Linked DNA regions of Paraneptunicella aestuarii. Each later gene encodes a partner of the first gene's protein in a complex. Links are inferred from orthologs where the notes say so. Each region holds a gene or a part of one and is shown on either strand. Other genes may lie near its edges. The genes, in order: KIH87_RS18015 and pabB.

Region 1 (16,107 bases):
AGCCCATTCAACAGCGTTATCACGAACTACGTGAAGACCGTGCGGCATTGAATGACATCATGCGTAAAGGTGCTGAGCAAGCCTCAGAGAAAGCAGCAAAAACCTTGGCTAAAGTATACGAAGCCATCGGTTTTATCGCTAAACCATAAACGCACTGAAACACTATTCAAGCATTAAAAAACGGGGATCCATTTAAGATCCCCGTTTTTGTTTTCAAACCCGATATAGCCAGCTTAAGTCCGAAACTGTTGAGTCACCAATACCATATTACTGGATATTTTGGTCAATTCTTCCGAGGAGCTCGCTACTTCGTGTGAAGCCTGAGTTAGCTGCGTAACCGATTCCATAACCCGAATCATATTCTGATTAATAGAGTCACAATTATATTGCTGCTGCTCAGTTGCGGCGGCAATGTTCTCATTCATTCCAGCTAATTCATCAATATTAACATTGAGGCGCGATAAGGACTGACTCACCGACTCAACCAGTTCAATACCACCATTAGCTGATTTCGACGCCTTCTCCATAGAGTTAACCGCTTCATGTGCGACTGTAGATAAACGCGAAATCTTATTCTGAATTTCTATCGTACTTTCCTGTGTTTTTGACGCCAATTGACGCACTTCGTCAGCAACAACAGCAAACCCACGCCCATGTTCTCCAGCTCTCGCAGCCTCTATTGCCGCGTTTAACGCCAGCAAGTTAGTCTGATCGGCAATGCGATCAATCACTTCCAGCACACCACTAATGCTTTCCACTTCTTTTTCTAACTTACTCATCGCCTCTGAAGAACCATTCACTTCTTCTACCAAAATTCGGATCTGAGATGCAGCATCATTAGCTCGACTAGTGTTTTGAAGCGTGTTCTCTCGCGTCTTGTTGGTATTTGAAACGGCAGAAGTTGAGTTACTGGAAATTTCCGTAATAGAACGATTGAACTCACCAACGGACTCTGTCACCTGCATCGCCTCAGTATATTGTTGCTGTGCCGAAATACTGGTTTGCTTGGTCGTTACGCTAAGTTGCGCGCTTGCTGATGCGATGGATTCCGCTTCTCCTTTAATGGTGTCAACAACCCTCTGGATCTTCTCAACAAACAGGTTAAATCCGTCACCAATGCGACGGATTTCCTTAATAGCGGAAGGAGGAAGCCGCTTTGTTAAATCAGCCTCATTTGAATTCAACTCATCAAAATGATTGCCGATTCGGTTAATAGGGCGCAGCAGTCTTTTGGCAAGCAAGGTAGCAACAACTAAACTTCCTACAGCAAGCAAAACACTCACTAAAATTGTCGCGGATATAATACTTCTGGTAAGTGATTCGGCTGGTGCATAAGCCTCTTCATAATCAATTTCAGCCAATATCGCCCATGTCATATCACCAATTTGGATTGGCGCGTAAGAAGACAAGACATGAACATCGCGATAATCACGAATATGCTGAAAACCACTCTGCCCTTGCAGTGCTTTTTGTACTCCTTCGCTATTTACTGGTTGCAAGCTGATACCCGTGCCTTTCAAAGCAATTAATTCATACTCTTTAATGCCAGCTTGCTTTAACGCCTCAATGTAATCGCTTTCATTTTCCATGAAAAAACGACTTTCTGAGCGAAGACGAGAATCTTCCCCAACCAGATACACTTCTCCGCTTGAGCCAAATCCCATTTCTTCCCATTTCTGATTTTGGGTAAGAATGTTATTGATACGATCAATGGGCATTTGATAAATCAATACACCGGCTAGCTGACTCCCATCATAAATTGGGCTGGAAATGAAACTCGCCGGATTGTTGTAAGAGGGTAAGTAAGGCTCAAAGTCGGTTAGGTAGGTTTCCCCTGATTGCAAAGATAGAGCCTTTTTGAAAGCTTTCCCAATACCCGAACCCGCATAAGGCCCGGTAATCAGATTAGTCGCAAAATCCAGCTCCTTGTATACGCTATAAACGATGTTTCCCGACTGGGCATCGACCAGGAAAATATCATAGTAGCCAAAGGTTTTAAGAAATTGACGAATATCCGGGTGAAATTGTTTATGTAGTTGAGCATAGTCGCTCACCGACCCAGGATCGTTTAGATTATCCTTCTCGCCCAGTGAACTGGGATTATTACTGATAAAATCATACTGCAACAACTCAGTGGCTCGACTTAGTCCTCCAAACATATTTAGAACACTAATTCTCTCAGAGTTTTGCTCTTCATACTTATTCGCAAAATCGTCTTTATAATAACTCTGAACCGAATTCTGGAGTTGCTCTGTCGGTATAGACCGTTGAGTTGAATACTGATTATATGCTCGCGTAAAGTCGTGGATTGCTGACACAATACTTTTATCGCTCGCCATTAAAGTAATTTGGTTATCTATCATGGAAAAATAACCCATCACCTCCTCTTTCATAATATTTCTTTTAAAACCCAAGTCTTGTTTAAATTGATGTTCTAAAGTTGAATTCATTTCAGATGTCGATATAAATACTGTGAAAAATCCCGTAATAATAAGAGACGTTAGCACTGTAAAAAGAAGCGCTAGCATTAAACGGATTTGTAAAGACAATTGCATAACTAACATCCTCAAAGAACGACAAATTTTATAACCGAATAAAATTAGCCCAAGCTATAAAGCCCATCTGACTTAACTCTGACTTATAGTCACTAAAAAGTGATGAAGTTAACAATAACTGTTTTAAAGCAGAAATAACCAAAGGTAAAAAGCACCAAGATAATGCAGTGATACCAATTGACACTTTTCATTTTTGCGAACTAAACCCCTCTAAAGTTCGCATTTTACTGGCATTTAATTCAAATTTAAGAACAAAGTAAGTGGCATATGGAAAAACGATATGGTTTATTTTTTCCTCTCAACATTTTGAACCATAATAGTGCAAAACAACATAACAGCTTTTGATTCACTTATTACCGAAAAATAAACTGTTTTGTGAGCTTAAAATTACTTATGTAAAGGACAGAAAACATAAAGCCTCTTTCGAAGTAGCGCTTGTATGGATGTTTATGAGCAAGAGACTTGAGTTTAGCTGTGATTAACGGTCTAATTTCAGCTTTTGTGAACTCCATGAATCATCCTGCATCCACGCACATTTTCATGGCGTGACATTTTCATCGCTTGAACCGACGCTTTTATAAGGTGCAATAAACCTTGGTACTCCTAATAGACAACTACGACTCATTTACATTCAACCTAGCTCGTTATTTTGAAGAAATTGGCGAACAAGTGGTCGTGGTCAGAAACGATGACATTGACTTACAAGGCATTGCCGAGCTAGCACCAGATTGTTTAGTCTTCTCCCCCGGCCCATGCACACCTGACTCTTCAGGCGTAACCCTGGAAGCAATACGTGAATTTCATCATCACATTCCCATGTTAGGCGTTTGCCTTGGACACCAAGCCATAGCTCAGGTTTTTGGCGCTACTGTTGAAAGAGCTTCCAAAGTAATGCATGGGAAAGTATCTCGAATCAGCCACAACAACCAAGGTGTTTTTAAAGACCTTCCACCAACCTATCAAGTCACACGCTATCACTCATTAGTCGTAGCAGCCGACTCATTACCCGAATGTTTCAATATAACAGCTTGGGTTAAAAAGGATGGAGACAATGCACAAGAGCAGCACCAAGAGATCATGGCAATTGAGCATAAAACTCTTCCCATCTTTGGTGTGCAATTTCACCCTGAATCCTTGTTAACCGAACATGGACATCAACTGCTTGAAAACTTCATTGCGATAGCAAAAGCAAATTCCAGGCAATAATCTCTAAAGTTATCGTTAAAGTGGAAGAAAAACATTCTGCGCAATCAGCAAGGTTATGCACTTTATCTATGGAAATTGAGAAATAGTTATCAAAAACATTAAAAATCCTTTGGTTTTCAGCTCAATATTAGTGCACCCCTTATATGACTTGTATTATGCTTAATACCTAAGTAAAAAATTTAGTAACTTCTGAATATTGACGTAAAGTTAGGCAAGACAGCAACTGAATGACTTTATACCTTACAGGTTATGTTTATTAGGGCTGATCCCCCATATAGCAGTTAAAAGTGGCTTAATAATGAGCAGGTAAACATCAGGTGCAACGAGTAAATAAATGCTCGCTCTTTGCATTTTAATCAATGAGTTTAATTCCCGGATAGAGTGAATAGATGACTGACAGAATGGACATTAATCAAGAAGTAGATAACCGTTTCTACAATCTGCTGATTGGTTTATCAAATGCTCAGGAAGTTGCTGGTGTTGAGGTTGAAGGCAAAGTCAAAGCTGAACAGTCAGAGCAGTTTAACGCTCGTCGTAATCTACTGCGCATTGAAAAGCTTGCCAAAAGAGACATGGAGCTAAATAAACGCTCTGAAGAAAACTTTGTCGAAAGCGTCCGGGATAAAATTAGCGCAGCAGTCTGTGAACGCGTTGAACTACGTTTGGAAGATCTCGAAGAGTTATATTCCAAGCAACTCGGTATTCATGAAGGTTTGCCTGAATTGCTGGATACCTTGTCGGTTAAAGCCACATCAATAGCAAAATTAGAGCCTCTGGTCGCCCAAATAAGCTGGTTGGCCACAGATTTGTTAAAGCTGGTTAATACGCCCAAATACCGCAAAACCGATCGTCTGGGACGAGTAGTTGTTGTTGAAAACTTACGTATAGCATTAAGTTTTCTCGGTATAGAAAATCTGAAAATGGTTATTCCATCAATGGTATTTCGACGTGCAATCCCTCAAATTACCGACCCCTATCCCGTCTTTAAAGCCAAAATTTGGGAACATGCCATTGGCTCTGCGGTGTCATGCCAACGAATAGCCACCTTATCCAAGGTTGATCCTGGTCACGCTTTTATCTTGGGTATGTTCCACGAATTCGGTAAGTTGATCATTACAAAACTGTATTTCAAAACCTTCGATGAAGTACATAGAGAAGCATTAATAGAAGCCCATGATGATCAAAAAAGGGACGAGCACAGTGCCTTACTCAAGATCGGCCCGACTTCGGATGTTTTACTCTCTTTAATGTGGAAACACTCCATATCACTCAGTTCAAGAATTATCTCCCATATGGGAATGCGCAGAGTATTTATTGCCAACGCGATGGAAGAATTTGCCTTAAAAACACCATGGGGAAAAATGAGCCCTATTGCGAAAGTATTGCTACAAGGCAACGGCTACAGCAAATACAATATGTTGAAACGATACAAGCTTATTTCTACAGATGAAGCCAAAGCTTTTCTTAAATCACTCCACATGGCGGCAACAACCGTATTGGCTTTACAAGGCACCGACTTACGCAGTTTGAATCTAACTATGGATGATGAATAATAAACAATTCAGCTCTCCTCCTAATATGAAGTTGATGTAGTTTATTTATCCTTCTTTTGCTCATACAGCTCAAAAAATTACAATATTTTTGTGCAAATAAACATGCAGGGTATTTTTGTGAAACCCGTGACAGGTGCCAGCAATATCAATCGCTAGTGCAGCCCGCATCAACACGATGCGTATACTTATTCAATATTCCTGCAAAATTACTGAACCCCTTGAAAATAAAGGCTTGTAAAGACATAACAAGACAAGACAAATGCCGCCATTTCTGGAATAATGCGGCTTCTTTTTTGACTAATGAACCTGAATATCTGTCATAGATACTCTTATCTCATTAATAGATTCAGGTCTTATACCAATTGGTAGATGTTTTAATTTTGGAGACCCAAATGCAGGTTACTCGTGAGTTATTCGACGAAGTTATGGCCCCAAACTACAACCCGGCAGCCATGATCCCGGTAAAAGGACAAGGTTCCAGAGTATGGGATCAAAATGGTGACGAGTATGTTGATTTTGCAGGCGGTATTGCGGTTAACAGTCTTGGACACTGCCACCCTGCATTAGTCGCAGCATTAAAAGAGCAAAGCGAAAAGCTATGGCACTTAAGCAACGTATTCACCAACGAGCCAGCGCTTCGTTTAGCCAAGAAGATCACTGACGCAACATTTGCAGAGCGCGTTTACTTCGCCAACTCAGGAGCAGAAGCAAACGAAGCAGCACTAAAACTAGCACGTCGCTGGGCGCTGGATCATTACGGCGAAGAAAAAAGCCAAATCATCGCATTCAAACAAGGCTTCCACGGTCGTACGTTCTTTACCGTTACCGTTGGTGGTCAAGCCGCCTACTCTGATGGCTTCGGCCCAAAACCAGGCAATGTAGATCACGCAATTTACAATGATCTGGAAAGCGTAAAAGCGTTAATCTCCGACAACACCTGTGCCGTGATGATGGAACCTCTTCAAGGCGAAGGCGGTATCATCAGCCCAACCAAAGAATTCGTTCAGGGCGTAAAAGCGTTGTGTGAACAACACAATGCACTGCTGATTTTTGACGAAGTTCAATCTGGAGTTGGCCGTACTGGTGAGTTGTACGCCTACATGGGATTAGGTGTAACACCTGACATTCTATCTACTGCGAAAGCCTTAGGTGGCGGCTTCCCTATCGGTGCCATGTTAACTCGCGCAGATATCGCAGCAAGCTTGAAAGTAGGTACTCACGGTAGTACCTATGGCGGTAACCCCCTTGCTTGTGCAGTAGCGGAAACCGTATTTGATATTGTCAACGACAGAGCGTTACTGGACGGTGTTAAACAAAAAGCAGAGCTATTCCGTGCAGAATTAAATGCGATTAACGAAAAATACAACGTATTCAGCGAAATTCGCGGTGAAGGTTTGTTGATCGGCTGTGCTCTTAATGAAAAATATGAAGGTCGTTCACGCGATTTCCTTAATGCATCAACGGATATGAAGTTGATGAGCCTGGTAGCTGGTGCAAACGTTGTTCGCTTTGCTCCATCTTTGATTATCCCGGAAGAAGACATCAAAGAAGGTATGGCTCGTTTCGAAAAAGCAGTTGCCAAAGTAGTTCAAGGCTGATCCCAACTCACATAGAGGACGACCTGATATGAAAATCATGCGCCCTATCCGTAAGGATGACTACGAAGCATTGAACCGCATAGCAGTGGAATCCGGAGTAGGCTTCACCTCCCTACCGGTTGATGAAACGCTTTTAAAAGGCAAAATCGACCGCGCAGTAGATTCGTTTTCCAAACACGTGGATAAGCCCGGTTCGGAGCATTATCTGTTCGTGATGGAAGATACTGAAACCGGTGAGGTTGTAGGAACGGCAGGGATAGAAGCAGCAGTGGGTACTGACGATGTATTCTACTCCTACCATCACGGTATAGTTGTACACTCTTCTCGCGAGTTGGGTGTACACAACGAAGTAGAAACACTGACCCTATGTAACGATTACACGGGAATGTCGGAGATCTGTACACTGTTTTTACGTGAAGTGGCTCGAGAAGGTCACAATGGCCGTTTCCTGTCTCGGTTCCGCTTTCTGTTTTTAGCAGAACACCGTAATCGCTTCACGAAAAAAGTCTTTGCTGAAATGCGAGGCGTGAGTGATGAAAATGGCTCATCACCGTTTTGGAAATGGTTAGAGGAGCACTTCTTCTCTCTGGATTTCCCAACGGCAGATTACCTGACAGGTGTTGGGCAAAAAGTGTTTATTGCCGAGTTAATGCCGAAGTATCCAATCTATGTAAACCTGCTCAGTAAAGAAGCGCAGGCTGTGATTGGAGAAGTGCACGAAAGAACTCGCCCTGCGCTGAAATTATTGCTATCCGAAGGATTCACCTATTCAGGGTATGTCGATATTTTCGATGCAGGCCCTAGTATAGAAGCAGACATAGACAATATTCGGACAGTTCGACTGAGTCGCCGTTTACCTGTAAGCATTGACTCAAGCATAGCGGAAGGCAAACCAGAATATTTCGCGATTAATACTAAACTTGAAGATTTCAGAGCAGCAATGCTGAATCTGAAAGTAGATGAAGAAAATCAGATTGTGCGCATTAGTGATAAAACTGCGTCGGCACTTAAAGTCGAGAATGGTGAATTCATCCGTTTTGCGCCAATCGTTAGTGGAGATTAGCAAGTGGCAGAAGTTCACTTAATTGCAGGACATTGGGTTTCTGGTGAAGGACACGATATTGAATCGGTCGATCCCGCCAAAAATGTTGTTATTTGGAAGGCAAAATCTGCCAGCCCTGGTCAGGTAGATAGTGCCGTTAAAGCTGCTCGTGAAGCCTTTGAAAGCTGGAGCTCTCGTAGTGCAGAAGAACGTATCGCCATCATCCAGAAATTTGTTGATTTACTGAGTGAAAACAAAGAACGTTTAGGCAAGATCATTGCTCAGGAAACGGGAAAAGCTGAGTGGGAAAGTGTCACTGAAGTCGTCGGCATGGCTGCAAAATTAGCGATTTCAGTTAGAGCATTTAACGAGCGCACAGGCACAGTCGAAAATCCGATGCCCGCAGGTAAAGCCTATATTATGCATAAACCTCATGGTGTCGTTGCAGTATTCGGCCCCTACAACTTCCCAGGGCATCTACCCAATGGTCATATCATTCCGGCATTGATTGCTGGTAACACAGTCATCTTCAAACCAAGTGATCTGACCCCTAAAGTAGCCGAAGAAACCGTAAAACTATGGGAAAAAGCCGGTATTCCTGCGGGCGTTCTGAACATGGTTCAAGGGCATGTTGAAACTGGTAAGGCGCTTGCCGCTAACCCAGATATCGACGGCTTGTTCTTCACTGGCAGTTCACGCACAGGTAAATTGCTTCATGAACAATTTGCCGGGCATCCAGGAAAAATTCTGGCTCTGGAAATGGGCGGTAACAATCCTCTTATCGTTAAAGATGTTGCCAACCTTGACGGTGCGGTTCACGACATTGTGCAATCAGCCTTTGTTACCTCAGGCCAGCGTTGTACTTGTGCTCGTCGTTTGTTCCTGGAAAACTCAGAGGAAGGCGACAAGATCCTGGCACGTTTGATTGAAGTCACACGCAATATTCAGGTCGGTCATTACGATGCAAACCCACAACCCTTCATGGGCGCCATGATTTCAGCCAACGCAGCAAAAATGATGGTTAATGCTCAACAAGAGCTACTGGATTTGGGAGCCGTGTCGTTAGTGAAGCTTGAGCACACAGATACAGCGACAGGATTTGTGACTCCGGGTATTATTGATGTCACCTCAATTCTGGATAAATTACCTGATGAAGAACATTTTGGCCCATTATTGAAAGTGATTCGCTTTGACAACATCGACGATGCGATCAATGAAGCGAATAACACAGTATTTGGCCTTTCAGCCGGTGTTATCAGTGACGACAAAGAACTGTTTGAGACATTCCTGAAGCGTTCTCGCGCAGGGATTGTCAACTGGAACAGACCAACTACTGGCGCAAACAGTGCAGCTCCATTTGGTGGTATCGGTGAAAGTGGTAATCATAGAGCCAGCGCATACTACGCTGCTGATTATTGCTCATACCCTGTAGCTTCGATGCAATTAGACGAAGTTCAATTCCCAGACAGCCTAAACCCTGGTCTGAAGTTTTAGTCTTCTGTACGACTAAATCCAACATAAGAACGAATACAAAAACGGCTAGTTCAATGAACTAGCCGTTTTTTTGTTCTCAATAGAAATAATAAACCAGTAATGAATTCTAGTCGGTAATCAAAGTACCGAAATGGCCTCTTCCATCTGCAACATCAATGAAAGTGCCCGGTTCCCTGGAAGATGCGATACCTATCATTTCAACACCATAATCAAGCAATCCCATCGCTTCCTCAAAATTTAAAATAGTATCGCCTTGAAAGACTCCATCCGAAATTAAATGAGTTGCTTGAGCTCGAGTAATCTTTTTAATTCGAGATTCAGGATCATCGATATCTTTATAAATAGCGCCTTTTTTGCTGGTAAATAACAACAACTCGGCTTGAAGAGCTCTTGCAATGGCCACCACGGTCGTATCGGCATTGATATTATAGATCTTGCCGTCATCGCTAATGCCCAAGGTCGCAATTACAGGAACAAGATTAAAATAGAGCATATTTTGCAGAAGTTTAGAGTTAATTCGGGTTACATCACCTACTTCACCAAAATCTATCGCTTTTTCTTCGCCCTCAATCATTCTTGGTGGACGTTTTACAGCTTGAATGAGCTTACCTGATGCGCCATGACAACCAAATGCATTGACATTTTGAGCTTGCATAGCGGCAACAAGATCGACGTTAACCTCACCAGCAATTGCCTGCTTTACAACCTTAAGGTCTTCTTTACTGGTAATGCGACGCCCTGCGACCTGATTGGTCGTTATGCCCAGTTTTTCCTGCAGAGCGTTAGTTTGGCTTGCTCCACCATGTAACAACACAACATTCCAATCATCTTCCACTAACTCTTTTACATTCCCTACCAACCCCTGTAATTCCTCGTCATCCAACAGTACATCGCCGTTTACTTTAATAACAGCAATAGGTTTTCTGCTCAGATCAGTCATGGTAGTTTCCTGATAAATTGGTTAGCCCAGCATGAGAGCACATTTATAAATTCCAATACATGCCGTCAAAATCATTTCGACTTCTGTTAAACCATAATAATTGGGACGCATGGGGTACATTACAAGCATTGAAATCGTTTGCAATTTTCGTTCATAGGCACTGTGCCATGAACTTGCTCCAAGCGTATCCAAAATTAATTGTTGAGAACGTTCCGGAGAAAAGCTGCCCGATTTAAATCAAAACGGCTCAAAATGAGGCTTAGTATAAACAGAAGAATTTGATTAAAGCCCGCGGAGCAAGCAACAATAAACACACTTACGGTGAAAATTTGCTACCCCATCAATACTTCAAACCTCGCAAAAATTCCATTCACAGAGCTTTTGCCAAAGAAAGATTAGCATAACAAATGGTATTTATACTGCAATACGCAAAAACACAGAGGGAAGTTAACTTGCTGTTGAATAAGTGGTTTTTTAAATAAAAATGTATTTAGGGCGATAATGGGAACCGCCCTAAATAACTAATTATCTACAACAACTGATAATTTATGCAGACCAGCTTCAGCAGCTTGGTCTAATACTTTAACAACCGTGCCGTGCTTGGTCTTTTTGTGAGCTTTAATCACTGCTGAATCAGTATTGTTTTCAGCGAGAAAGCTTTGAATATTTGCGGTAACGCGTTCAGAATCAATGAGACGATTGTTCATATAGATCATGCCGCGCTCATCTATCCAAATCGACACAGTTTTAGCTTTTGAATTGGAGTTAGCCGAGCTGTCAGGACGATTAACTTCGAGCCCTTCTTCCTTCACAAAGGAAGTGGTTACGATAAAAAAGATCAGCATGATGAACACGATATCAAGCATCGGTGTCATATCAATACTGGCGTCTTCTTCATCTCGAAAATGCTTTTTCTTCATTGTCTAAGCCTCAAATAACATCTAAAGCGTATATTACTCAGAATGTCATAAAGTAAATGATTTGATGAATCTTAAGCGCCTCACCAAAATTTAGGAAGTATTCTGCTTTCACGTAATACTAACTGCCGTAACAGTTATTCTAGTGGTAAAAGCATCATAGCGCCTGAAAAAGCGGAAGCGAAAATTGCTTAAGGGAGACGAGATTAACCGATTCACGAGAAAAAGTCAGTTGTAAATTGCAGTCCTGATAAATATTTTTATTTAACCCAAACCAGGCTCAGTTACACGGCAGGAACTTAAAATCAATTATATTCACCATAAGATAAGCTACATCTTAAAAGTCATTGTTTAACCGCATTACTTCTGACACAGGATAAATAAAATCAATGAATAATCGGGTTAATTAATAAATTAGCTACAGACATAATCTACCAACAAGGGTATTATGGAACCTATGGTAGACATAATTTCAAAATCACAGTTCGCAGAAAGACTACATCTTTCCCTCGACATACTAGGCTGGAAACAAAGAGGAAGACCAAAGCAGCTACAAGATTATTACTCTAGCAAAGGCGTCAATCTTTCAGAAAAAACCTTCCACAAATGGCTTAGAGGCCAATCTTTTCCAGACTGGGATAATCTGATTCATCTAGCTCGCTTAACCAGCAAATCAATTAGTTACCTAATATATGGAATTGATGAGGCTGAGCTGATTCAATCGTTTTCATGCTCTGATGACAGTGGCTTTTACAGCAAACAGGAACTACAAACAGCCTTTGTGGACGCGCTTGAACAAGCAGCCGTTTTTAATTTGATCACCTTTAATAACAATAGCTCGCCAGAGCAAATGTTCCGAGCCTTCACCAAGGCACTGAGTATAACAGAAAGCTCTGAACCCAGTCGTAATCACCAACTCTAAAGATTCTTTCGCAGCTTATCTTGCTCTTCGGTTTGATAAAGTGCGTGATGTTTAATTCCCTCAACATAATGGCGAGCTCTGGCAGTCCATTCTTGCTGTTTTGCATAATAGGCTCCGGTACGCGGGCCTGAATACTCCCACAACTCAACCTGTTCCAAAATTAAGTTCTGCGCTGTATGGGGAAGTGGGCGAGACTGGATAGTGGATTTTTTTTGAGCTGTATTCTGTGGCTTATACTTAATAGCTTGCCAAGTATTAGCAACAGCAAATATGAACACCAGAAGTAGTATGAGAACTGATAAAATTTGCACCCTTGTATCCTTTAAGTTTACAGGTTATTCCTGAATTTGAGGTATAGCTTGTACTATGACCTTCACCACAATTAGACCCGGAGGCAACCTTTCACCTCAATCCAACAAGGGTAGCAAATATTACCGAAAAGTGTGTTATTTATTATTCCGTTTATTAAAAGGATATTTGACAACGTTAGCATCATTGGTCGCAGACTCTATGCCTTTGACATAAGCCGTGACTTTCTTTTTCCATAGGCTGTGCCGTTCACACTGAACGACAAAATCAGATTCATTATGCATTTCATCCAATTCCACCAATAAAGACTGAGCAATATTAGGCGCAAGTCTTGTTCTGATCTTTTCTTCCGCCTTGTTTTTGTCGCGTTCAAAATCAGTAAAAGAAAGATACACAATCAAGATCGCAACGCCAAACAACGCCAACAGAAAAACGGTTACGAAGATGCTTGCCATCGAAACGTCTCCTTTACTGTAAGGATGATGTATTGCCAAATCATCAAAAGCGCAATTGCGATATTAATTGCATTAATCCCAACACTATAAATCAATGTAATAGTGTCGGTTTTATGAAAGAACACACTGTCAACATAGCCTACGATTTGCAATGCAATCATACATAACAAACCCAACATATAAGCTTTGGCGAGGAAGCCCAGTTTCTCCTGAATTAACTTATGACCATAGCGAATACTGACAATCGCCATCATGTCGATAATCACCCAGGTTCCATACCAATAAAGAGGATAATGGGGAAGCTCGGGAGGAACCGCTCCCCCCCGAGCAATAACCAGTAGCTCCGGGCTTAAATGATTCATATAACCATCAAACGCGGCAATAATAAAACTGGTCAACAAAAATGAACCAAACCTTTTGCCTGTAATAAGTGCCAATACTGGTACAGCGATATGAACAAAGGTCACTCTGTTATATAACTGAAATAGCAACTCTTCCACTAGGGTCGTACTCCAGGTCCATTCTGTATTTCCACATCACCGGAATATTCTTCGGGGCGAACACCCGGGCCATTTTGTAGCTCGACACCACCAGTACGGGATTCAGGGCGAACGCCAGGGCCATTTTGCAGCTCGACACCGCCAGCACGGGATTCAGGGCGAACGCCAGGGCCATTTTGTAGCTCGACACCACCAGTACGGGATTCAGGGCGAACGCCAGGGCCATTTTGAAGCTCGACACCATCAGTACGGGATTCAGGGCGAACACCCGGGCCATTTTGTAGCTCGACACCACCAGCACGGGATTCAGGGCGAACGCCAGGGCCATTTTGTAGCTCGACACCACCAGTACGGGATTCAGGGCGAACACCCGGGCCATTTTGCAAAGCCAGCTCTGCAGCAAATAGACTTTTCGCTTTGTCCGATACATTTACCACATCAGCAGTCTGATTATTGGCAACATTAGAAATCTCGTTTTTATTTTCAGCTACCGAAACGCCGCTAACATTATGTTTGGAAACGGTGTATCCCACATTATTAGCTATTCCATCCACCATAATTAATCTCTCAAATTGTAATATGTGATTAACAAATCGCCACATTAGTTGACCCAATGGCATAAATCTCTTTACAAAAATCAACCAATAGTTCTATTATTGAACTGCTGGTTCTGTTTGAAGGATCGATGATGTCACTAAATTAGGCGAAATCGACGGCAAAAAAGTAACACATGGATGCTAAAAATACTAACCAATGATCACAAAAATTATGAAAAATTGGTAAAAAAAGACGGTAAAGCCAATGAAAATAGCGACTTCATGTAATGTTGTTAACTTCAACAAGCTGAGTTTATTTTCTCGGTGAGGGAGTTTATTTTCATATAACTAATAGTGATTTTATCTACCATTGGTATCTATCACTACATTGACATCCAGATATTAGTGATCTGAATCCATCCAGATTCTGCAGTTATCACGCTCACCAAACATAGTCAGCGATAAAAAATTATAAATACCGAGAACGTCTTGATTTCGACTTTTAACGCTGTATGTGCCCACCCACAGAAAGTCATTCTCATTGCGCTCTCATCTGCAGCATGGCTGATTAAGTGTTGATAACAGCTATAAACATAACAACAACGAGGATAAACATGAATAACTACGCAACAAAAAAGATACTATATTGTCTTTTTGGGTTTAAGCAGAAAAACGTTATAAGTGATCTGATGAAGTCTATCGTTTTACATCTAGGTAGCCCACTAAGGAAAGGCTCTAGAGGCTCTCTCTCTGCCTCAACATCCCTTACCCATTATAGAAGATGCCTTCTAAGCACATTACAAAAAGGACATTATTATACCTCAATAAGGTTGTTTTTTTTAAAAAAGGATGTATTATTATCCCCGGGTTGTATGGAGATGTGTCCCAAAGTGTCATTTTCTATTTTGAATAGTGACCAAAGAATGGATGAGGTGTAATCATGTATATTAAAGGTGAAGATCTGAAAGTAATCCGCAAACAGGCTGGACTGACAATTTCTGAAGCAGCCAAGTTAGCTGGAGTAAAAACGCGCAAAACGATAATGAACTGGGAAAAAAATGTAGGAGCGCCTAATATCAACCAGTTTTTGCAGTTATGTCGTGGTTATGGTCTGGATTGCCATAAACTGATGACAGACATCATGCATCGTAGCGCCACAGGTCAAGAACTGGGGGCAATTCAAAGCCACCATAGTTGATGAAAGATGAAGCATAGTCCGTCAATTGCGGGCTATGCTTACAAGAAAAACAATATCAGGGATGAAATAAAAGAGGCTGTGATAATTCTATCAATAGCTGTTAGTGATAGAAGTGATTCGACCAAGCACTTCCAATACACTTACCTTATCTTTGGATAATGTCTGAGGCGGGTAGTTGTTATTGTCACTCAGCAAATTGATACCGCCTTCAAGTGTCAGTTGCACCCGGCGAATACAGACAGTCTCATTGATTTTGAGCATATACATCTTGCCATCTTGAAGTTCTGTTTCACTGCTGTCATATATGACTCTGGCACCTTCCTTAATTGTGGGTTCCATCGCATTCCCAACGGCTGTCCAATCATGATGAAGTGGCGGTAAGTGAGGAGCGGTATATTCTGTTGCACCTTCACAAACTTGCAAGACAGTCTTTTGATCCAGGATATTGTTAGAACTAAATCTGGCAATGACTCTTTGTTTAACAAGCTCTTTGAAGTCATAGCCCGTTTCATTTGATAGTGCGACCAAATAATCCACATCAGGTAAACGGCCTGAATTTTCATAAGACTTCAACGTATTTGGATGGCAGTCGTATTTCTTTGCCATGGCAACACGAGTGATGTGGGGTGCTCTTAATGATTTTATCCACTGCCCAAATTCTTTTTCGTTCAATGTATTATACCCGGGTAAATTTACACGCTAGCATTCTATTAAATGTGCACTCAGACCCCAAGCACTTATTTGCACAAATTTTACCTGAAGACATAAGAATATCTTTATGTGAAATCTTTTATAATCAAATAGATATTTTAGTATCAAAATCGAAATTATCACCTCCGAAATAATCAACCCAAAATAATGAGTGAGGTAACAAAATAGCTC
Region 2 (16,122 bases), 2.8 Mb from region 1 along the record:
CGGCTACCCGCAGGATCCGCAACAATGGATGCACGAAGCGGGTTGTCAGGGTTGGTGTATGCGCGGCGAGTGCCTTCGTCCACCATTTCCTGTACCGTCATATCGGTTTTATCCCATTGCACGCCCATTCCCACTTTCACGAAGCAGGTAACGATACCCGTGTCCTGACAAATAGGACGTTTACCTTCGGCAGACATGCGAGAGTTAATGAGAATTTGCGCCATTGCGTCTTTAGCCGCCTGACTTTGCTCCTTCTCATAAGCCTTTTCCACAGCTTTAACGTAATCAAGAGGGTGATAATAGGAGATGAATTGCAAAGCATCTTCGATGCTGTCAATAAAGTCCTGTTGACGAATAACGGTCATGTGTGCCTCGTAAAAAATATCATGATTGCCTAACATTCGGCTTAAAACTCAGACTGTCTATCACTTAGGTAGAAATAGATAGAAAAGAGCTTTAACCCTGAATTTGAGATAGGAATTTGCTCTTTAGTTAATCCTGAAAGATAGCTCAACAACTCACTCGCCGAGAAACCTTTACGCAAAACGAATTCCTATCTCCACTGCGTGTTTCTAAGTAATAGCACAATATGATAACCTGCTTGCCTTTCATGCTCCATGACAAACGCACTTTTTCCTTGTTCAAATCACAGTCGCACCATGCTTTATTTCCGGCACGCAGGCCAGACTTAAACCATACAGAGCAAGTGATTCAACGAGTGACTTAACAAGAAAAACAAAAAGTGCCGCTTTAGATCGATTTAAGAAAATTAATGCATAAGATTCAGATACAACAACTTGCATCCGGCATCAAAACAAACATTGATGTCGATATCACCCAATTATTTAAGCCTTTTAGGCAATTAACGGGGGCAATTTTACTGGATTCAACCCAGAGCCAACATCAGGACGCACGCTTTGATATTTTTGTCGCAGAACCCATTGCGACTATTACCATTGAACAAGAACATTGCCAGTTGGACTCCAAATTCCCGTTGCCTGATGTTGAAGCATTAAGCGTTATAGACACAATCACTGCGGTTCAAAACAGGTTATTTGAAAACACATCGAATCCCGATACTCACCTACCATTCATTGTGGGCGCTATGGGCTACTTTGGTTACGACTGGGGCAAAGGACTGGAAAAGGTCGATAATGTATCAGCCAATGAATATCACACGCCGGGATTGCAAGTAGGCATTTACAGTTGGTCGGTTATTAAGGATAAAGCAAATAATGGGTTTTATTTCTGTTATCACCCCAACTACCCTCACCCAAGCAAAACCTATCTGGAATCGCTGTTTAATATCGAGCAACAGGAAGAGCACGCTGAACCATTTACATTGCAGAAAGAATGGCACAGCAATCTAAGTAAAGAAGAATACATATCCTGCCTGAACCGTATTCATGAATACTTGCTAGCGGGCGATTGCTACCAGATTAACATGGCACAACGTTTTGCCAGTGAATATTCCGGTGATGAATGGATGGCCTATGAAATGCTACGCAATGCCAACAGTGCACCATTTTCGGCCTATGTGAATACCCAACATGGTGCAATTTTAAGCATTTCGCCCGAGCGTTTTCTTGCAGTAAAAGACAACATTGTCGAGACCAAGCCCATAAAGGGCACGCGTCCGAGAATGCCTGAAGCCCAAAACGATTTAGAGATGGCAAAAGAATTGCAAAGCTCTCCTAAAGATCGTGCTGAAAATCTGATGATTGTCGATTTACTGAGAAATGATTTGAGTAAAAATTGTCAGCCAGGAAGCGTAAACGTGCCTAAACTGTTTGATATAGAAAGCTTTCCTGCGGTTCATCATTTAGTTAGCACAGTCACCGGGAAGTTGAAATCAGATTGTTCGCCCTTACAACTGCTACAAGATGCATTTCCCGGCGGTTCCATTACTGGAGCTCCCAAAATAAGGGCGATGCAAATTATTGAGGAGTTGGAACCGAATCATCGTCATATTTATTGTGGCAGTATTGGTTACTTGGGTATCAATCAAGATATGGACAGCAACATCTGCATACGCACCTTGTTGTTGGAAAACAATAACATATATTGTTGGGCTGGCGGCGGCATTGTAGCTGACTCTAAACCAGAACTGGAATATCAGGAAACATTAGACAAAGTGGCTAAAATACTGCCGTTACTGGCAACACAGCAGAAGCCATGATTTAGTACAAACATGAATGTCTAGAGGTACAACACTTTGATGAACGAAGCGCAGTTTTTACAACGGTTTCACCACCTGCGTAGAATTGAAGATGAACAAGATTTTCCGCTCAGACGAGCAGGAAAAAAAGCCGCAGTGCTCTGCCCGGTTGTCTGTCGGGACGAGTTAACTGTGCTGTTCACCAAGCGTGCTTCTCACTTAAAACACCATGCCGGACAAATCTGTTTTCCGGGTGGACGCCACGAAGATTACGATAGCTGCCTGAAAGAAACGGCCTTAAGAGAAACCGAAGAAGAAATCGGTTTGTCACGTCAGTACACCAAGATTATTGGCAATTTGCAGTCGTTTCGCACCGTTTCAGGGTACGAGGTCACGCCCTATGTTGGCTTAATCGAGCCTTATTTTGATCTGGAGCTCGACCGGAATGAAGTTGAGCAGGTATTTGAAGTTCCGTTGTCTTACTTGGTCGACAAGCGCAACCACATTGCAGAACCCGTGCATCGCAATGGTGTCGATTACTCCATTTACTTCATTCCCTGGGAAGATACTTATATTTGGGGAGCGACAGCGGCATTTGTGAGAATTCTGTCGAACCATTTGACTGAAAATTTATAACCCCAAAGCGCAACTTTCATTACTCTGAAAACCACTTTAGAAACAAATCTTTACAGTAAGAGACTATGTCGCTTCGCTGGTCAGCCTTCCCCGTTGCTCATTGTCGAGCCACAATAGCAATTAAACGATTAAAGTAACCTACCCTGCGACTTCAATGATAAGTGTTTTTGATATGTTCAGTATCGGGATTGGCCCTTCCAGCTCCCATACTGTCGGCCCCATGCGGGCAGCTCATGATTTTATTAATGTACTCAAACGCAAAGAGCTTTTTGAGCAAGTGAATAGTGTCACTGTAGAACTCTTTGGTTCACTGGGACAAACCGGCAAAGGGCACGGTACTGGAAAAGCCGTTATTCTAGGCTTACTGGGTGAAACTCCAGAAACCGTAGACGCCGATCAAGTCGATCAAATGCTTGCTACAGTGGCGAATACCGAACAACTAATGCTAAACGGCACTCAGGCAATTCAATTTCCTCGTGAAAATGCCATCGTCTTTCATCGTCGCAAATGCTTACCTTTGCATAGCAATGGCATGACCTTACGTGCATTCTCAGCCGGGAAAGAAGTGGCCTGCCAATCTTATTACTCCATTGGTGGCGGCTTTATTATTAAAGCGGAAGATTTCGAGCAAGAAAAAATAACCGCGTTAAAGCACGCAGAGCAAGATGTTCCCTATTCTTTTGAAAGCGCCGCAGAGCTTATTGGTAAATGCAAAGAGAATGGATTCAGCATCAGCACACTAATGATGAAAAACGAGCAGGTCTTTCAGTCCAAAGAACAAGTGCTGGATAAGCTCTGGTCTATCTGGCAAGTGATGCAAGCTTGTATAGAGCGCGGCATTACAACGGAAGGTATTTTGCCAGGCGGGCTTAAAGTCACCCGCCGAGCACCCGGTTTATATCGCCGTTTATGTAATGAAAAAACGCAAGATCCCATGCAAACCATGGACTGGGTGAATATGTTTGCATTGGCGGTTAATGAAGAAAATGCCGCTGGCGGACGTGTAGTCACCGCACCCACCAATGGAGCAGCGGGCATTATTCCAGCAGTGCTCAGTTACTACGACAAATTTGTTCGTCCTGTCGATCGAGAAACAGCCGCGCGCTTTTTACTCTGCGCCGCAGCCATCGGCATCCTTTACAAGAAAAATGCGTCTATTTCTGGCGCGGAAGTAGGCTGTCAGGGAGAAGTCGGCGTCGCCTGTTCAATGGCAGCAGGTGCATTAACCGAAATCCTGGGAGGTTCTCCTGATTCAGTAGAAAATGCTGCGGAAATCGGCATGGAGCACAATTTGGGATTAACCTGTGATCCGGTCGGCGGTTTAGTTCAGGTTCCCTGTATTGAACGTAATGCCATGGGTGCAATCAAGGCGATTAACGCCTCTCGCTTGGCATTACGCGGTACAGGTGTGCAAAAAGTCACGCTGGATAAAGTCATTAAAACCATGTGGGACACAGGTAATGACATGAAGTCCAAATACAAAGAAACCGCTCGAGGCGGTTTGGCTGTGAATATTATTGAGTGTTAAAACGCTAATTAAATGATGTGCTTCTTGCTTAAAAGCCTGAGCACATCATTTTTATTTAGCCTGAGCTGTTGCGGACTATTGCAAAGGCAGTGTTAAGCCTCGGAACATCTTCTCAATTTCATCATTATTCTTCTGCGTCATGGCGCGCTCGATCACATCCTTGGTCAAATGTGGGGCAAAACGCTCGATGAAATCATACATATAGCTACGCAAAAACGAACCTTTACGGAAACCAATCTTGGTTGTGCTGTAATCAAATAGATGGCTCGCTTCAATTTTCACCAAATCTTCATCCAGACGCTCGTCAATCGCCATTGTCGCGATAACACCAATGCCCACACCTAAGCGAACATAAGTCTTGATAACGTCAGCGTCAGTGGCTGTGAAGACGATTTTAGGCTCTAGCCCTGCGCGAGAAAAAGCCTCGTCCAACTCAGAGCGCCCCGTAAAGCCAAACACATAAGTGACCAACGGATATTGAGCAATATCTTCAATGGTAATGCTTTCTTTGCGTGCCAATGGATGATCGCGATTTACGATAATACTGCGATTCCAATGGTAGCAAGGTAACATCACCAAATCGTTATATAGATGGAGAGCTTCAGTTGCGATAGCGAAATCAGCCTCACCTTTGGCAACCAAATCACTGATCTGTGACGGCGTACCCTGATGCATGTGCAAAGATACATTAGGATATTTTTGCATGAAGCCTTTGATTACCGCAGGCAACGCATAACGAGCCTGGGTATGAGTAGTGGCAATATTCAGTTTGCCTTGATCTGGCAGGGTATGTTCACGAGAAACGGCTTTGATACTTTCAACCTTGGCCAAAATTTCCCGGGCAATGTTAATAATGTCTTTACCCGCATCAGTAACGTGAGTTAAGTGCTTGCCACTACGACCAAAGATCTGCACTCCCAACTCATCTTCAAGCATTCTTACCTGCTTTGAAATGCCTGGCTGGCTGGTGTACAAACTTTCAGCCGTCGCGGAGACATTCAGGTTGTTGTTGAGTACTTCTACTATGTATCGTAGCTGCTGTAACTTCATGATTTGACCAACCTAACTCTTCTTTCTTTAAATTTTATTATGCAAATTATATATACCTACGGAAGAATTAATTCCATAAGTTTTTAAAAAAAATTCCACATTTCCCAATTTTTCGCCTTTTGAAATAATAAGTTATGGCGTAAAACGACATAAAAATGATTATGTTTGACCCATCTTAAGAGTCGCAATAAGATAACCAGGTTAATAGAACTCGAAATAGCAAAAACCTTGTAACCATGACAGATCGCAACAACCGTATAGATTTTTCTGCCGTGCTCGCTTCGGCGGTACACGACATGAAGAACTCGTTGCTTCTGCTCATGCAATCCATTGAAAACATGGGCGAATATTTTCCCGTCGGAACAAAGCAAGGCGATCAAATTGCTACGGTTCAATATGAAGCATCAAGGCTAAATACCGGGTTAGCACAGCTACTTTCCTTGTATAGAGTCAAGCTGGATCAGCTACCGTTAAACATTCAGGAACACTTTGTCGAAGATATTCTGGATGAACTTTTTGCAGCGAATCAAAACTACATCAGCCACAAAAACATCAAGTTGACCGTTGAAAAGCCAGAAGACGATATGTCTTGGTATCTGGATGCGGATCTCATTAATGTTATGCTCAATGATGTACTTATTAATGCAATGCGATACGGTAATAATGAAATATTGATACACGCAAACGAGAAAGATGACTATTTTGTGATTACTATTGAAGATGATGGTCCGGGTTATCCCGATATTATGCTAAAGAACAATGAAACTAACATGCGCGACTTCAATATTAGTAGTGGTCGAACAGGTTTAGGACTTTTTTTTGCTAGAATGATTGCAGAAGCTCACATAAATGGCGATAAAAAGGGAAGCGTTCATTTGGCGAATGGTGGTTCGCTTGGGGGTAGTGTATTTACGCTGAAATTACCGTAAGATTTCACTACACGTCCAGGTAAGAACGCAAATAATAAAAGACGGGATACTCAAAACGAATGTTTACAATAGTTATTATTTTAATTGTTACGTTGATAGTGTTGGCAATAATGATCAACGCCATTCAGCAACACAAAGAAAAAGTTGAAGCCGAGCGACGTACCGAGATTGCCAAGCAAAAATCTATTGTCGATGAGACAGAAAACGTCTTATTGGCTTCCGGTCAAATTCCTGTTTCCCCTAACCTCGCACTCATCATGCATAAACGCATATACAATGCGTTGAAGATCATTCTGGAACTTAACCCCAAAGCCGCAGATATTAAGCAGCGAGTTAAAGAATCCAGTGAAAGAATTAACAATATTACGCCCAGTCCCGCAGAAGTTGACGAAAACATCACTCTCCCGGATAACGATAAGCAAATCATTCTTTGTATTCAAAGCCTCAAGAAACTTCGCGCCCTGCTCCGTTCTGAGCACAGCAAAGGTAAAGTGGACACACAAACCTTTATTGCCGAAGACAAACGACTGGATAGAATGCAGTTGCGAGTCAACGTAGACACGCTTTATCGTAGAGCCGACTCCGCAATTAAATCACAAATGATGGGTTCTGCTCGCCAATATTTGGAAAAAGCCATTATCGCCTTGAGCAACTTTCCTGCTCAAGACGAGTACACCAAAACCAAGAAAGCTCACCTTGAGCAGTTACTGAATCAGATCCAGGAGAACCTGCGTAATTCAAACGCAGAAGATGCCGCCAGACGTCTTGAAAAAGAAAAAGACGAATTGGATGTCTTGTTTGCACCCAAGAAAAAATGGTAAAACAGCCAAAGTAATAAAAATACCGAGTAATGTTGAGCTGTCGGGCAACTTACGCACCCCGCCCGACGGCTTACTTCCCCAAGTTTTCCCATCTCTTTCTATCTCTATACTAAAGTTAAATATCAAACTTCTCAGCCAGTAATAACTCCATAAACGCATTCGCCGCCACAGACAAACTGCCCCGCTGACGCCGAACAATGCCAACCTGTTTAATCAAACCACTGTTGCGAATAGGTCGACACACCAAACCTTTGTTTTCCATTTGAATACGGCACAAGGCTGGCACGACCGAGATCCCCATACCAACTGCAACGAATTGCCCTAACGTTACTAACTGCCCGGCTTCGGCTGTTATATTCAAGGTTAGATTGTGCTCAACTGAAGCTTCATCGATCCAGCGTCGCATCGTTGAGCCCCAGTTCATAGCAACAAAGGGAAATGCACTGATTTGGTCCCAATCCACTTCGTTTTGCAACGCTAGCTCGTGTTCAGGCTGACAGATCAAAACACAGTCATTATCAAACAAAGGCAAGAAGTCCAAACCATCAAGGGTATCGCTTTCGAAAGTAATACCCAGCTCTGCACGAGATTCTCTGACTGCATTCATTGCTGATTCCATAACAACGTCTTGTACTGAAATACTGATGTTGGGATAAGAATCATGAAACGCCAGTAACACCTTAGGCAGCATGGTGTCTGCAAACGACGGCATAACGGCAATAGTGAGTTTCCCTTTTTGCAAACTAAACAGGTTATTCAAATCGGAGCAGGCTTCTTCCCAATCTTGCAATAACCGTTTGGCAACCGGAAAAAACTCCTGTCCTTCAGGTGTGAGTTCCACTTTACGTGTTGAACGGCTGAACAAAGCCCCCCCAATGGTTTGTTCCAAGTTGCGAATAGCAATCGATAAGGCAGGCTGCGAAACATGTAATCGCTCAGCCGCTTCGGCATAGTTGCGACATTGTGCTACTTTCACAAAGGCTTTAACTTGTTTTAATGAGATATTCATCAGCGCAATTTAATAAAATTTATTTATTAATTAAGAAATTTATTTAATTTTACATATTAACAACTGTTTCCAATAATGATAACAAATTCATAAACTGCGGAGTAAAAATGGCAGGTTTCAATAAAGTGGTCACCAGTTACGAAGAAGCCATGGCTGGTCTGACTGACGACATGACCATCATTGCAGGCGGATTCGGCCTATGCGGTATTCCTGAAGGATTAATCGCTCAAATCAAAAAGATGGGTGTAAAAGGCTTAACCATCGTTTCCAACAACTGTGGTGTTGATGGTTTTGGCTTGGGCATCTTACTTGAAGATCGCCAAATCAAGAAAATGGTATCTTCTTATGTCGGTGAAAATGCTGAATTTGAAAAGCAGCTGATGTCTGGCGAATTGGAAGTTGAATTGACTCCTCAAGGTACGCTTGCTGAAAGAATGCGTGCTGGCGGTGCAGGTATCCCCGGTTTCTATACTGCAACGGGTTACGGTACACCAGTCGCTGAAGGCAAAGAAGTGCGTGAATTCAATGGTCGTAAATACATTCTTGAAGAAGGTATTGTAGGCGACTTCGCTATCGTTAAGGCTTGGAAAGCAGACAGACTAGGCAACTGTATTTATCGCGACACAGCAATGAACTTCAACCCTATGGCAGCCACTGCTGGCAAAATCACCGTTCTGGAAGTTGAAGAAATTGTTGAGCCTGGTGAGTTGAAACCTACCGAAATTCATACTCCGGGTATTTTCATTGATCGCGTTATTCAAGGCACTTTCGAGAAGCGTATCGAGCGTCGAGTAACCCGTCCGGCAGGAGGAAACTAATCATGGCATTATCAAGAGACCAAATCGCTATGCGTGTAGCGAGAGAATTCAAAGATGGTGATTATGTCAATCTCGGCATTGGTATTCCTACTCTGGCAGCTAACTACGTCCCTGACGATATTCACGTTATGTTGCAATCGGAAAACGGCTTGTTAGGTATGGGCCCTTACCCGACTGAAGAACAGGTTGACGCTGACATGATTAACGCTGGTAAAGAAACAGTTACCGCAGCCGTTGGCGCTTCGATCTTCAACTCTGCCGACAGCTTTGCCATGATCCGTGGTGGTCACGTTGATGTCACTGTACTGGGTGCATTTGAAGTAGACGTAAACGGCAACATCGCTTCCTGGATGATCCCGGGCAAGCTGGTCAAAGGTATGGGTGGCGCAATGGACTTGGTAGCCGGTGCGCAAAACATCATTGTTACCATGACTCATGCAAACAAAGATGGTGAGTCGAAATTGTTGAAAGAGTGTACGTTGCCACTAACAGGTGTTAACTGTATTACTCGTATCATCACAGACCTGGCTGTTTTGGAAGTACGCAACAAAGCGTTTTATCTGATTGAAAGAGCGCCAGGTGTATCGGTTGAAGAGATTAAAGCGAAAACTGAAGGTGAATTAGTCGTAGAAGGCGACGTCCCTGAAATGCAGTTCTAATTTCTAGTCTGATTAATAGAAAAGCCATCCTTGGTGTTGCCAAGGATGGCTTTCTTTTGATGGCTTTCTTTTTTAGCTATCGTCACTGGCGCACTTTGAGCAAAGAGTGGTATAAGGCAACACCTGTAAACGTTCTTTGCTAATATCCTGACCACAATCAAGGCATTTACCATATCGACCACAATCCAGTAAATGCAATGCTTTGGTTATTTGCTCCAGTTCCACAATCGCTTCATTTTGCAAAGCACTTAGCACTTCATCATTTTCAGATTCAGTGGCTAATTCCTCAAAGTCATCGTCCCTTTCCCTGCGAAAATCCAGATCAATCATGGAAACCCTACGCTGTAAGCGACGTTGTTTACTCAATAAGATCTCACGGGTTTGATTTGTATTCATAAGCAATTACAGACCTCTATAAATCTTTGCTAAGCCTAGTCGCTGTCGTAAAAATGAGTTTTGATCTACCGCAAATTGCCTGTAAATGATTAGAGTGTGTTATTAATTCGCACAATGTATATCTCTAAGATTGGTATATCCGTATAATGACCGCATTCATCGTTTCCGAGCACCATAGTGTTATTTTCTGATTTACCCTTAGACAACCGTCTTCAAAAAATCCTGGCATTAAAAGAGTTCACCACGGTAACTCCCATTCAACAACAAGCCATTCCACACGCCTTATTAGGAAAGGATCTACTGGCCTCATCCAAAACGGGCTCAGGAAAAACGCTGGCATTTTTGATCCCCGCTATTCACAGAACCTTAACGCAAAAGGCATTAAGTAAACGTGATGCAAGAGTGTTGGTACTAGCCCCCACTCGCGAACTTGCCAAGCAGGTATTCAACGAGTTATTGCAACTGATCAAGAATACCCCTTTGAAAGCTGCGCTATTGGTTGGTGGAGACAATTACAACGATCAAGCCAAAACCATGAACAAAAACCCGGCTTTCGTTGTTGGCACGCCAGGGCGCGTGGCTGACCATTTACAGGGCAAGAGCTTATTTCTAAATGGCTTGGAAATGCTGATTCTGGATGAAGCTGACCGAATGTTGGATTTGGGTTTTCAGGAGCAACTGAAACAGATCAACCAGGCCGCTGATCATCGTAAACGCCAAACCATGATGTTCTCGGCAACTATGCACAGCGTATTAGTAAACGACTTGGCATCAGAGTTACAAAAACAACCATTGCACATCAACATTGATGCCAGTGATCAGGCAAACGCCGATATCAAGCAACACTTCTATTTTGCGGATCACATTGAGCACAAGGAGCTATTGCTTAAACACCTGTTAAACAAGGAGTCCTTTAAGCAAGCGATTATCTTCACCGCTACGCGCGAAGACACCTCCCGTTTAAGCGAACTGTGCCAAAAATGGGGTATCAACAGCACGGCGCTCAGTGGTGAGCTGATTCAAAGCAAACGTGCTGCCATCATGCAGGATTTCTCTCTGAACAAGCATCAGTTATTAGTCACAACTGACGTGGCATCCAGAGGACTGGACATTCCAACGGTATCGTTGGTGATCAACTTTGACTTACCTAAAACAGCCGATGAATACATTCACCGCATTGGTCGTACAGGTCGTTCTGGTAACGAAGGCACCGCAATTGCTCTGGTAGGCCCGAAAGACTGGCGTACCTTTACTCTATTGAAACAACAGCTACAACAAGAGTTTAACTTTGAGACAGTAGAAGAATTACCGGCTAAATTTTCAGGTTTCAAAGAAAACCAACCGAGACCTTCTGGTAACAAACAGAGTGACGGGAAATCAGGTTCGGCTGCCGTTAAGAAAAAACCAAGAAAGACTGTACTGGTTAAAACAATGGAAGGAAAAGATGTGGGTGATGCACCATTCTTAAAGAAGAAAAAGCGCCCTACGCTTGATCAAGAAATACAGGATTTCGATGACGATATCGAAGATTAATCGTCAATAGCCAACAAAGGGCTCTCAAAAAGAACGGACGCAAAAAGAAAATAAGCAAAAAGAAAGGGCGCTGATAAATATCAGCGCCCTTTCAATATAAAAAGCAATTAAAAGCAGCTTATAAAGCAGCTTCCAACTCAGGTAGAATCTGGAACAAGTCACCAACCAGACCATAATCAGCGATTTGGAAAATCGGCGCTTCTTCGTCTTTGTTGATAGCAACAATCACTTTGGAATCTTTCATACCAGCCAAATGCTGAATAGCACCAGAAATACCAACAGCAATGTATAGTTGAGGCGCAACCACTTTACCGGTTTGACCAACCTGCATATCGTTAGGTACGAAGCCAGCATCAACAGCGGCGCGAGACGCACCAATTGCAGCGCCTAATTTGTCCGCGATACCGTCCAACAACTTGAAGTTCTCACCATTTTGCATACCGCGACCACCAGAGATAATCACACTGGCAGCGGTCAATTCTGGACGCTCAGATTTGGTCAACGCTTGAGAAACGAACTTAACCAAATCACTACTTTTAACCACATCAATCGCTTGAACTTCAGCACTGCCTTCTTCCGTTGCGGCATCAAAGGCACTGGCACGAACGGTAATCACTTTTACAGCGTCAGCACTTTGTACAGTCGCAATGGCATTACCTGCATAAATAGGACGCTTAAATGTATCCGCACTTTCCACTGCGATAATGTCAGAGATTTGTGCAACATCCAGCAACGCCGCAACGCGAGGCATGAAGTTTTTGCCCGTAGTTGTCGCAGCTGCCAACAAGTGGCTATAACCATCAGCCAAGGCCAAAACCAAATCAGCCACGTTCTCAGCTAATTGATCTTTATAGGCAGCATTATCAGCCACTAATACTTTCGCTACGCCAGTCACTTTTGCCGCTTGCTCTGCAACTGCGCCACAGTTTTCACCAGCCACCAACATATGAATGTCGTCACCCATTTGCTGTGCAGCATTAACCAATTTGTAAGACTCAGCTTTCAGGTGCTGGTTGTCGTGTTCTGCATAAACCAAAATAGCCATTAGATCACCTTCGCTTCGTTTTTCAATTTTGCAACCAACTCGGCAACATCTGCCACTTTCACACCACCTTGACGCTGTGCAGGCGCTTCAACTTTCAAAGTTGTCACTTTGGAAGCCAGCTCAATACCGAAATCGGCAGCGGCTTTAACATCAATCGGTTTTTTCTTGGCTTTCATGATGTTAGGCAAAGAAGCATAGCGAGGTTCATTCAAACGCAAGTCGGTGGTTACAATCGCAGGAAGATTCAACTCAACCGTTTGCAGACCACCATCAACCTCACGAGTCACTTGCACAGTGCTGTCTTCAACTTTGACTTCAGATGCGAAAGTACCTTGCGGCATACCGGTTAACGCAGACAACATTTGACCGGTTTGGTTGTTGTCTGAATCAATGGCTTGCTTGCCTAAAATGGTAATTTGAGGGGCTTCTTCTGCAACCACTTTTGCCAATAGTTTGGCCACTTGCAAAGAATCAAGATTCTCTTCTGTTTCGATGTGAATACCGCGGTCAGCACCTAATGCCAATGCTGTACGAATTTGTTCCTGGCAGCTCTTGTCACCAATAGAAACAACAACAACTTCCGTTGCCTTGCCCTGCTCTTTCATTCTGACTGCTTCTTCAACAGCAATTTCACAGAAAGGATTAATCGACATTTTCGTATTAGCCAAATCTACACCCGTGTTGTCAGCCTTCACTCTGACCTTAACGTTGTAGTCTATGACTCGTTTAACCGGAACTAGTACTTTCATCATGACCTCTATATCAACCACCTGTTTTTCATTCCAATCAGGAGTAAAAACAGGTTAGCTTCATTTGAACGTTGACATTGACTTTAAATTTAGTGTGAGCAATCTACTTGCTGTTTACGTAAACGTCAACCTGAAACGCGCATTTTGCTGAACTATTGAGCGTTATTCTGCAATTTCAAGGGAAATTTTCTTTACGACGCAAATTTCGAGATAATTGAGTTTTTCGAGTATATAAATCTCTTTATTCTCATAATCCAAAACTTGACCTATGCCCATTCGACCAACACAATTACACCCACAAAATTAGGGAGCACATCCCTTTTTAAATAAAAAGAACAAAAAACTCGCCCGTTTAATCAATAAAACAACAGTTAAAACAGGCGATACAGGCTAACTTATCGGAGGATATCTCAGTGCAGCGAGAATCGATGGAATTTGACGTAGTAATCGTCGGTGCAGGTCCGGCGGGTCTTGCCACAGCATGCCGAATTATGCAATTGGCACAAGAAAACAACACTGAATTAATGGTGTGTGTGGTCGAAAAAGGCTCTGAAGTCGGCGCTCACATTTTATCAGGTGCGGTATTGGAAACACGCGCTCTTGATGAACTATTCCCCGATTGGCAAGCCAAAGGCGCTCCCATTTCAACCAAAGTCACAGAAGACCATATCTATTTGTTGAGAGACGAAGAAAAAGCCATTCGCTTACCTAACTTCATGACGCCAAAAACCATGCACAACGAAGGCAATTATATCGTGAGTATGGGTAACGTCTGCCGCTGGCTGGCAGAACAGGCTGAAGCGCTTGGCGTAGAGGTATTTCCTGGTTTCCCGGCATCTGAAATTATTTATGAAGACGGCCGAGTTGCGGGTGTTATTACTGGCGATATGGGTTTGGATATCAATGGAGAGCAAAAAGACTCTTTCGAACCCGGCATGGAATTAAGAGCCAAACACACGATTTTTGCAGAAGGTTGTCGTGGACATTTAGGCAAAGAATTAATCAGTAAATTTGAATTGGATAAAGACGCCTCTCCGCAACATTACGCTATCGGATTCAAAGAAATTTGGGATATACCGGCTGAACAACATAAAGAAGGTTTAGTCGTTCACTCTGCAGGTTGGCCGCTATCCGATGCCAGCGGCGGAGCCTATTTGTATCATGCTGAAAACAATCAGGTGCTTGTAGGCTTAATCATTGACTTAAATTACTCCAACCCACACTTAAGTCCATTTGACGAATTCCAACGCATGAAACATCACCCTGTATTCAAACAATATTTACAAGGTGGAAAGCGCGTATCTTACGGCGCAAGAGCGATTGCAAAAGGAGGGTTCAATTCCTTACCTAATATGACATTCCCGGGCGGAATGTTGGTAGGTTGTAATGCTGGAACTCTTAATTTTGCCAAAATTAAAGGCAATCATACCGCAATGAAATCTGGCATTTTAGCAGCGGAAAGTATTTTTGAAGCCATCAAAAACGATTCAGCCTCAGTTGATTTTGAAAAACGTTTTAGAAATTCATGGCTGTATAAAGAACTGCATAGTTCACGTAATTTTGGCCCTGCATTACATAAATTTGGTTCTATCATTGGAGGGGCTTTCAATACCTTCGATCAAAATATATGTCAGGGCAAATTACCCTTCACATTAAAAGATAATCACAAAGACTATGCACAGCTTCAAGAAGCAAATAAAGCGAGTAAAATTGATTATCCAAAACCCGATGGAACGCTCAGTTTTGACAAGCTTTCTTCAGTCTATCTATCCAATACTAACCATGAAGAAGATCAGCCATGCCACTTAAAATTGGCAGATGAAAATATTCCAATTAAGGTTAATTTGTCGAAATATGATGAGCCTGCTCAACGATATTGTCCGGCAGGTGTATATGAAATTGTGAGCGATGATTCAGGTAATTCTCAATTCCAAATCAATGCGCAAAACTGTATACATTGTAAAACTTGCGATATTAAAGATCCTAGTCAAAATATCCGTTGGGTTACACCTGAAGGTGCTGGCGGACCAAATTATCCAAATATGTAAATATTTATTTAAAAAAAGCGGCAACAGCCGCTTTTTTATTGCATAATTTTTAATATAATTATATTTTATTAATGAATAAATTTTTATTGTGACTTAATTTTCTAACTCGGGGAAAAAACATGTCTGAATTCTTACAGATTTTGACTCACGGCAGACGTTTGCAAGGTGCGGTCAAGGATCTAGGTAGTGATGAATTAGAAGAAGTAGTAGCGAAATTGAACTCAATTATTGAAAATAAAAAAGAAAGAGAAAAAGAAGAAAAACAGGTTCAAGCTGAAAAGCAAGAAAAAATTGCTCAAATTCAAGAGCAACTTAAAGCCGCAGGCTTAAGCTTGACTGATTTAAACGAATCAGATCTTATTTCTAAAATCAGCAAGTCTGGTAAAAAGCGTCCTGTAAAATATCGACTGGTTGATGAAAACGGTGAGCCACACTTCTGGACTGGTATTGGTAGAATGCCAAAAATATTCTCAGAAGCACTAAGTAACGGCATTGAATTAGACGATTTTAAAATCTAATTAACATTGTTTTATTGCAGCGTGTATCTTGTGACATATGAGCTACTCTAAAAGCTCATCATTAACGTAATACCATTGACTATGATCTTTGATGTTCGTTAATTTTAACACGCTGCAACATCTCTCTTTTACAGCTCTCGCCTTATATTATTTCGTACGTTTCCTAACAATAGTAATAGTTAAATACTCCAACACGATTTAAAGCAATAACACTAAAAATCACCT

What was found.
Region 2: the proteins of KIH87_RS18015 (region 1) and pabB are in contact, whole or in part, in a solved structure (PDB 8RP0), measured with the Escherichia coli proteins. The link is inferred for Paraneptunicella aestuarii from one-to-one orthologs.

The regions. Positions count from the first base shown.
Region 1 is NZ_CP074570.1:4,599,013-4,615,119, forward strand. What follows is about bases 1,996-4,955. They hold KIH87_RS18015 (anthranilate synthase component II), read left to right. Parts: upstream 1,996-3,149; coding sequence 3,150-3,761; downstream 3,762-4,955. Other genes in these bases: KIH87_RS18010 (methyl-accepting chemotaxis protein), read right to left, coding at 1,996-2,393; KIH87_RS18020 (HDOD domain-containing protein), read left to right, coding at 4,151-4,955. Outside these bases: trpS (tryptophan--tRNA ligase), read left to right, coding at 1-149; more of KIH87_RS18010, read right to left, coding at 234-1,995; more of KIH87_RS18020, read left to right, coding at 4,956-5,314; KIH87_RS18025 (aspartate aminotransferase family protein), read left to right, coding at 5,707-6,912; astA (arginine N-succinyltransferase), read left to right, coding at 6,941-7,975; astD (succinylglutamate-semialdehyde dehydrogenase), read left to right, coding at 7,979-9,448; argB (acetylglutamate kinase), read right to left, coding at 9,555-10,388; KIH87_RS18045 (ExbD/TolR family protein), read right to left, coding at 10,910-11,308; KIH87_RS18050 (hypothetical protein), read left to right, coding at 11,763-12,227; KIH87_RS18055 (hypothetical protein), read right to left, coding at 12,224-12,538; KIH87_RS18060 (hypothetical protein), read right to left, coding at 12,674-12,991; KIH87_RS18065 (hypothetical protein), read right to left, coding at 12,973-13,491; KIH87_RS18070 (hypothetical protein), read right to left, coding at 13,491-14,048; KIH87_RS18075 (helix-turn-helix transcriptional regulator), read left to right, coding at 14,968-15,225; KIH87_RS18080 (LexA family transcriptional regulator), read right to left, coding at 15,316-15,897. UniProt on the Escherichia coli protein: Part of a heterodimeric complex that catalyzes the two-step biosynthesis of 4-amino-4-deoxychorismate (ADC), a precursor of p-aminobenzoate (PABA) and tetrahydrofolate.
Region 2 is NZ_CP074570.1:1,815,915-1,832,036, reverse strand. Bases 1-2,975 are described here. They hold pabB (aminodeoxychorismate synthase component I), read left to right. Parts: upstream 1-772; coding sequence 773-2,179; downstream 2,180-2,975. Other genes in these bases: KIH87_RS07655 (L-serine ammonia-lyase), read left to right, coding at 2,949-2,975; KIH87_RS07660 (CoA pyrophosphatase), read left to right, coding at 2,219-2,794; KIH87_RS07670 (fumarate hydratase), read right to left, coding at 1-365. Outside these bases: more of KIH87_RS07655, read left to right, coding at 2,976-4,322; HTH-type transcriptional regulator CysB, read right to left, coding at 4,398-5,372; KIH87_RS07645 (sensor histidine kinase), read left to right, coding at 5,609-6,301; KIH87_RS07640 (hypothetical protein), read left to right, coding at 6,361-7,122; KIH87_RS07635 (LysR family transcriptional regulator), read right to left, coding at 7,238-8,131; KIH87_RS07630 (CoA transferase subunit A), read left to right, coding at 8,239-8,949; KIH87_RS07625 (CoA transferase subunit B), read left to right, coding at 8,952-9,608; KIH87_RS07620 (TraR/DksA family transcriptional regulator), read right to left, coding at 9,681-10,004; KIH87_RS07615 (DEAD/DEAH box helicase), read left to right, coding at 10,182-11,537; KIH87_RS07610 (electron transfer flavoprotein subunit alpha/FixB family protein), read right to left, coding at 11,656-12,582; KIH87_RS07605 (electron transfer flavoprotein subunit beta/FixA family protein), read right to left, coding at 12,582-13,331; KIH87_RS07600 (electron transfer flavoprotein-ubiquinone oxidoreductase), read left to right, coding at 13,745-15,379; KIH87_RS07595 (H-NS family histone-like protein), read left to right, coding at 15,499-15,897. UniProt on the Escherichia coli protein: Part of a heterodimeric complex that catalyzes the two-step biosynthesis of 4-amino-4-deoxychorismate (ADC), a precursor of p-aminobenzoate (PABA) and tetrahydrofolate.